One region of the Kribbella sp. NPDC002412 genome, then DNA from elsewhere that is predicted to be linked to it. Evidence: riboswitches for the same ligand, from Rfam matches in the RefSeq annotation. Region 1 holds a riboswitch; the other holds the start of a gene.
What was found. Region 1 has a riboswitch for cobalamin ahead of cobN (cobaltochelatase subunit CobN). Riboswitches for the same ligand answer to the same signal wherever they lie in the genome.
Positions count from the first base shown of each region.

Region 2: linked by a shared signal. The riboswitch ahead of ACWCOV_RS02265 (ribonucleoside-diphosphate reductase subunit alpha) and the one ahead of cobN (cobaltochelatase subunit CobN) in region 1 are both predicted to bind cobalamin.

Region 1 covers NZ_JBSFBL010000006.1:174,389-177,790, reverse strand. Annotated here, with positions in the region: gene ACWCOV_RS07340 (histidine phosphatase family protein) at 1-586, shown strand, start outside; gene ACWCOV_RS07335 (DUF3500 domain-containing protein) at 577-1,545, shown strand; cobalamin riboswitch at 1,649-1,776, shown strand; gene cobN (cobaltochelatase subunit CobN) at 1,813-3,402, shown strand, end outside.
Region 2 covers NZ_JBSFBL010000002.1:94,317-97,718, reverse strand. Annotated here, with positions in the region: gene ACWCOV_RS02265 (ribonucleoside-diphosphate reductase subunit alpha) at 1-1,320, opposite strand, end outside; cobalamin riboswitch at 1,454-1,609, opposite strand; partial or broken gene ACWCOV_RS02260 (DinB family protein) at 1,732-2,214, opposite strand; gene ACWCOV_RS02255 (Fic family protein) at 2,347-3,402, opposite strand, start outside.

The sequences.
Region 1 (3,402 bases):
CCACGCCATCCCGCTGACGCAGCACGGCCACGAGCAGGCGATCCAGGCGGGGAAGCGGCTGCGGGAGCTGTTCGACAACGAACCGGTCCGGGTCTACGTCTCGCCGTACCTGCGGGCCTGCCAGACACTGGAGTCGCTCGGCATCGACGACCTGCTGGAGGTCGTCCGCGAGGAGCCGCGGCTGCGGGAGCAGGACTGGGCCAACTTCCAGGACACCGCGGACATCGAGCGGCAGCAGCAGCTCCGGGACTCGTACGGGCACTTCTACTACCGGTTCACCCACGGCGAGTCCGGCTCCGACGTGTACGACCGGGTGTCCACGTTCCTGGAGACGATGCACCGCGACTTCGAGACGCCGGACGCGCCGCGGAACGTGCTGCTGGTCTCGCACGGGCTGACCATGCGGCTGTTCTGCATGCGCTGGTTCCACTGGTCGGTCCGGTTCTTCGAGACGCTGCGCAACCCGGACAACGCCGAAACACGCGTCCTGCTGCGGCAGCCGGATTTCCGGTACAAGCTGGACCGGCCGTTCGAGCAGTGGACACCTTACGAACCGACGGAACGGGAGCGATCGGCATGGTTGTAGAGCAGACCCGGGAGGCGGTCCTCGAGCTGCTGGCGAGCCTCTCGCCGGCCCAGCTGGACAAGATCAGGGCAGCGTTCGACACGCCCGACCACAAGGACTGGACGTACCTGCCCGGCGACCGGCCCGGGCTGCCGCTGGCCGAGCTGAACCCGGCCCAGCAGCGGCTCGCGGAGCGGCTGATCGAGGTCGGCTGCAGCGAGCGCGGCGTGGCCGACTCGATGGCCGTGCTGGAGGCGGAGGTGATCCTGCGCGAGATCCCCGACCTGCCGCCGACGGGGGAGTGGGAAGGGTCCGTGCTGGGTCAGCGGTACTTCCTCCGCGTGCTCGGCGACCCGTCCGACACGGAGCCGTGGGCCTGGCGGCTGAACGGTCACCACCTGGCTCTGCACGTGACGCTGGTCGACGGCGCGATCGCGTTCACGCCGCAGTTCATCGGGTCGAACCCGGCCGAGGTGAGGTCCGGCCCGCAGGCGGGCCGGCGGTTCCTGGCCGCCGAGCAGGACCTGGGCTTCCAGCTCCTGCACGCCCTCGACTCCGGCCAGCGCGCGGTCGCCGTCGTCTCCGACGAGGCGCCCGACGACATCCTCACCCGGCACGACCCGGTCGCCGACGCGTCCCTGCTGCACCGCGGCCTCGCGTACGGCGAGATGACCGCCGAGCAGCGCCAGGTGTTCAGCCTCCTGATCGGCCAGTACGTCGGCCGCGCCGCCGGGCCGATCGGGTTGCAGACCTGGCAGGACATCACCGACCACGGCATCGAGCGCCTGACCTTCGCCTGGGCCGGCAAGACCGAACCGGGCGTAGGCAACCGGCACTACTACTCGATCGCCGGCCCGACCTTCCTCGCCGAGTACGACAACACCCAGGACAACGCCAACCACATCCACTCCGTCTGGCGCGACCTCCGCAACGACTGGGGCACCGACCTCCTCGCCGCCCACTACGCCACGCACCGCTGAGTAGGGGACCGCCAGACCATCACAACCGCCACCCAACGGCGGCTCCACGCTCAGCGGCGAGCGACTGGCGCAATTGTGATGGCCTGGCGCTCCGGCCCTCTCAAAGCCGTCGGCTAGAGTCGGCGACGTCAACCGACGGCATCAGCAGGAACCCGGTGTGAGTCCGGGACGGTCCCGCCACTGTGACCACCTCGCGTGGGAGTCAGGAACTGCCGCCGTCGAACCTCCGGACGGGGCGTGGACACCCCGAGGAAGGACTCGTGGCGCGTGCCCGCGAACCTGCTGCTGCTCTCCACCGCCGACACCGACCTGCTGGCTGCCTCTGAGGCGGACGCGGGCTGGAAGGTCGCGAACCCCGCCCGGCTCGACCTGGCCGAGCTCACCCCGCTGCTTGACTCCGCCGAGGTCGTGGTCGTCCGCCTGCTCGGCGGCCGCCGGGCCTGGGAGGAAGGGCTCGACGCGGTGATCGCGTCCGGCAAGCCGGCCGTGGTGGTCAGCGGCGAGGCCGCGCCCGACGCCGAGCTGATGTCGCTGTCGACCGTGCCCGCCGGTGCGGTCACCGAGGCGCTCGCCTACCTGCGCGAGGGCGGCGCCGGGAACCTCCGGAACCTGGCCGGCTTCCTCCGCGACACGATCTTGCTGACCGGCGACGAGTTCGACCCACCGCAGGCACTCCCGGCGTACGGCGTCCGCGGCACCTTCGTCGAGGACCAGCGGCCGGTCGTCGGCATCGTCTACTACCGCGCGCACGAGATCTCCGGAAACACCGCGTTCGTCGACGCACTGGCCGCGGCTGTGTCGAACGCGGGCGCGCAGCCGCTACCTGTGTACTGCGGCACCCTCCGCGGACTGGATCCGACCAGCGCCGAGAACGCCGGCCTCTTCGAGCTGCTGCGCAAGTGCGACGTTCTGGTCACCACTCTGCTCGCCGCCGGTGGATCCGTCGCGGCGGACGCGAGCGCAGGCGGCGCGGACGACGCCTGGGACGCCGGTGCGCTCGCGTCGCTCGACATCCCGCTGCTCCAGGGCCTCGCGCTGACCTCGACGCGCGAGCAGTGGGAGGCCAGCGACGCCGCGGTGAGCCCGCTGGACGCGGCGACCCAGGTGGCCATTCCGGAGTTCGACGGGCGGCTGATCACGATCCCGTTCTCGTTCAAGGCGTACGACGAGGACGGGCTCGCTCGTTACGCGCCCGACCCGGAGCGTTGCGACCGGCTGGCCGGGATCGCGGTCGCGCATGCCCGGCTCCGGCACGTCCCGGTCGCCGAGAAGCGGCTCGCTCTGGTGTTGTCGTCGTACCCGACGAAGCACGCGCGGATCGGGAACGCGGTCGGTCTGGACACTCCGGCGTCCGCAGTCGTGCTGCTCGGGCAGCTCGAGGCGGCCGGGTACGACCTCGGCGGGCTCGACCTGAGTGAGCTGCAGGGCGCGGACGGCGCCGACGGGCTGATCCACCGGCTGATCGCGGCCGGCGGGCACGACGTCGACTGGCTGACCGACGAACAGCTGGCGAACGCGGTGGCGAAGGTCCCGCTGTCGACGTACCAGCAGTGGTTCGGCCGGGTCCCGGAGTCGTTGCGTGAGGCAATGACCGAGGCCTGGGGAGCGCCGCCGGGGGAGTTGTACGTCACCCCGTCCGGTGAGATTGCGCTTGCGGCCTTGCGGTTCGGGAACGTCGTCCTGATGATCCAGCCGCCGCGTGGGTTCGGCGAGAACCCGGTGGCGATCTACCACGACCCGGACATGGCGCCGTCGCACCACTACCTGGCGGCGTACCGCTGGCTGGAGGCCTCGGTGGACGAGGGCGGCTTCGGTGCGCACGCCGTCGTACACCTGGGCAAGCACGGGACGCTGGAG
Region 2 (3,402 bases), on a different contig from region 1:
GCACACCGCGCCCTTGCGCTTGCCGCCCTGGTTGACCGCGACGGCGGTGTCGTTGGCGATCTTCAGGAACGGTACGACGCCCTGCGACTCACCGTTGGTTCCGCGGATCCTGGCGCCGATGCCGCGGACCGGGGTCCAGTCGTTGCCGAGGCCGCCGGAGTACTTGGCGAGCAGGGCGTTGTTGCGGATCTTGGTGAAGATGCCGCCCAGGTCGTCCTCGACCGTGGTGAGGAAGCAGGACGACAGCTGCGGCCTGGTCGTGCCGGAGTTGAACAGCGTCGGCGTGGACGACATGAACCGGAACGAGCTGAGCAGCTCGTAGAACTGGATCGCCCGCGCCTCCCGGTCGTCCTCGCGCAGCGCCATCCCCATCGCGACCCGCAGGAAGAAGGCCTGCGGCAGCTCGTACCGAACCTTGTCGATGTGCAGCAGGTAGCGGTCGTAGAGAGTCTGCAGTCCGAGGAACGCGAAGTCGAGGTCACGCTCGGGCTTGATCGCGGCCGCCAGCGCGGTCAGGTCGAAGCTCGCGAGCTCCTGGTCGAGCTGGCCGGCCTCGATCCCGGTCCGGATGTACTCCGGGAAGTACTCCGGGTACGCCGTGGTCATATCGGCCTGGCTCGCCTGCCGTGGCTCACCGTGGACCCGGCCGAGCGCCTCACGGCGGATCTGGTCGAGCAGCAGGCGGGCGGCGGCGAAGCTGTACTGCGGCTCGGTCTCGACGTACGACCGGGCGGCCATCACCAGCGCGAGCTCGACCTCGTGCTGGCCGATGCCGTCGTAGCAGGAGCCGAGCGTCTCGTCGAGGATCAACTGCGGATCGACCGAGTCGAGGCCGTCGGCAGCCTCGGCGACGATCACACGCAGCCGGTCGAGGTCGAGTGGCGCCGCGCTGCCGTCGGCCGCGCGCACGGTGATGGCCGGCTTCTCGGTGACACCGGCCGGGTCGGCGGGCGTGCGAGCGCGGGTACGCTCCTCCCGGTAGAGGACGTAGGCGCGGGCGACCTGGTGCTCGCCGGCGCGCATCAGCGCCAGCTCGACCTGGTCCTGGACGTCCTCGACCTGGACGCTGCGGCGGGCTTGGTGGTGGCGGGGGCCACGACTGGTCAGGGCGTCGACGACCCGGCCGGTCAGGTCGGTCACCAGGTCCCGGACCCGATGCGTCGTGCCCGCGTCGGCGCCCTCGACGGCGAGGAACGCCTTGGTCATGGCGACCGCGATCTTGGACTGGTCGAACGCCGTACTGCTGCCGTCGCGGCGGACGACGGTCAGCTCGATCGACGGCTGGTCGGCCCCCGGTCGTGATGAGGAAGTGACGGTCACAGATGCTCTTTCCACGCGAGTTCGGAGGGCCTCGTCTCGCGGGCGGGAAGCATGACGGGACAGGCAGCACCGGCCGGGACTGCGCCTGTCACGCCCTGCGACCCGCCCTCGAGGTCTCGGACCGCGCGCACCGGCGGTGCGCGCGCCGGTGGCAGGTACTCGGACTTGCGGAAGGGTTCCGCTCACCGTTGCGGGGCAGTTCCGGATTCGCACCGGATTCCCCTGTTGCCTCGGAGTCACCCACATCTTGTGGTGTTGATGCCTCCGAACCACCAGCAGTAGTGATGCTAGGTGGCGGCTCCGACATTTTGTGGCAGCGCCACGCCGCGTGTCGCACATCTTGTGGTCCCCACCGCCCCGCGTCTCAGCCGCCGCCGCGTGGAGGTCCTGCAGCGTCATGATCTCGGAGCCGTGGTGGATCAGCTCGCGGTTGAGACGCAGCACGACGTGACCGAAAGGCTCGGCGGCGTCGAGCTCGGTCGCCTGGCTGAGGCCGACCGTCATCACCTGCTCCTCGTCCAGCGCGGCGACCGAGTCACGCCAGGTCTCGACCCAGTGCGTCAGCCAGGCGACGGCGTCGCGGGCGTTGCCGTGCAGCGTGATGTCGGCGCGTCCTTGCCTGCGCTCGCCGAACGTCCACTCCCAGCGCTCGAAGAACGCCTCGGTCAGGTGGGCGATCAGCCACGCGATCGTGCGCGGGCCACGGTGGTCCGGCTCATCCGGCCACTGCGCGACCCACTCGCCGGAACCGAGGGACCGGAACCGGCCGGCGTAGTGGCGCCGGACGACGGTCAGCGCCTCGCCGCTCGGCTGCCAGAAGTACTGCTCGTCGGTCAGCTCCGCGAGCCGGGTGGACAGCACCATCCAGCTGAAGCCGAGCTGGCCGCGGACCATCGCCATCGCCGATGGGCGGTACAGGATGTCCCAGTCGAACGGCTCCGGCATCACGGTTCCTCACGCTCCCGGTCGGATTTTGCAGCAGGATCGAACATGTGTTCGAATTGTTGCCCGAACGGGAGGGGAAAGTCAATGAGCGCTGCGTGTTGGTTCTGGCCTCGACGGGACCGGTCTGCTAGGCGGTTCGATCCGCGTATCGGCCGCCGGGCTGGCGAAACGCCGTTCCAGCAAGGTGAAGGCGTCGATCAGTTCGGGAGCCTCGTAGACGCGGTTCCGGCGGCCGTCGGTGACCTCCCGCAGGACGCGAGCTTCGACCAGCCGCGCGAGCGCCTGGTTGGCGGCCTGTTGCGACCGGTCGATCAGTTTCGCCGCGCCCGCGAGGGTGAGCACCGGGGCGGCGGGCAGCGTCTCGATCAGCAACTCCACGGCCGAGCCGGCCCGCACAGGTGCGGCGCGGTCCCGCCAGGCGCTCTTGAGATCGGCCGCCGTTCGCTCGAAGCGGGCGGCCTCCGCGGTGGCGTGGCTACACGCTGCGGCGAACATCAGCAGCCACTGGTTGGCTGCCGTGCGGGCCCGCGGGGTGGTCGGCTTGCCAACGTGCCGGAAGGCGGTGAGCGCCTCGATGTACTGCGTCGCGTGGGTCGCGAGCGACAGCGACACCGGCGGGACTGTCCGCTCGACCAGGCCCTCGGCGCGCAGGATCAGGTGGATCAGCGCGCGGCCGGTCCGTCCGTTGCCATCGGCAAAGGGATGGATGGTCTCGAACTGTGCGTGCGCGATCGCGGTCTTCGCCAGCACCGGCAGGCGGGACTCGCGGACGAATGCCATCAGGTCGGCGAGGAGCTCGGGGACCGACTGCGCCGGCGGCGGGACGTAGTACGCCTCGGCAGGGGAGCGGCCGCCGATCCAGTTCTGCAGGTACCTGACCTCGCCACCGACCTCCGGCGTCGGCGAGTGCGCCATCAGCCGACGGTGGGCTTCGAGCAGGTGCTCGACCTCGAGTTTGTCACCGGCGTGCACGGACTCCGTCACCCAGGTCATCGCGTCGACGGCGCCGAGCACCTCTTCGGCGGTCACGTCACGCTGTCGCTCCTGCAGGACTTCGGCCTTCAGCAGGCGGCGTGCGCCGACGACCAGTCCTTCGATCTGCGACGACCCGACCGCCTCGGCCCGCAGCAGCAGTCG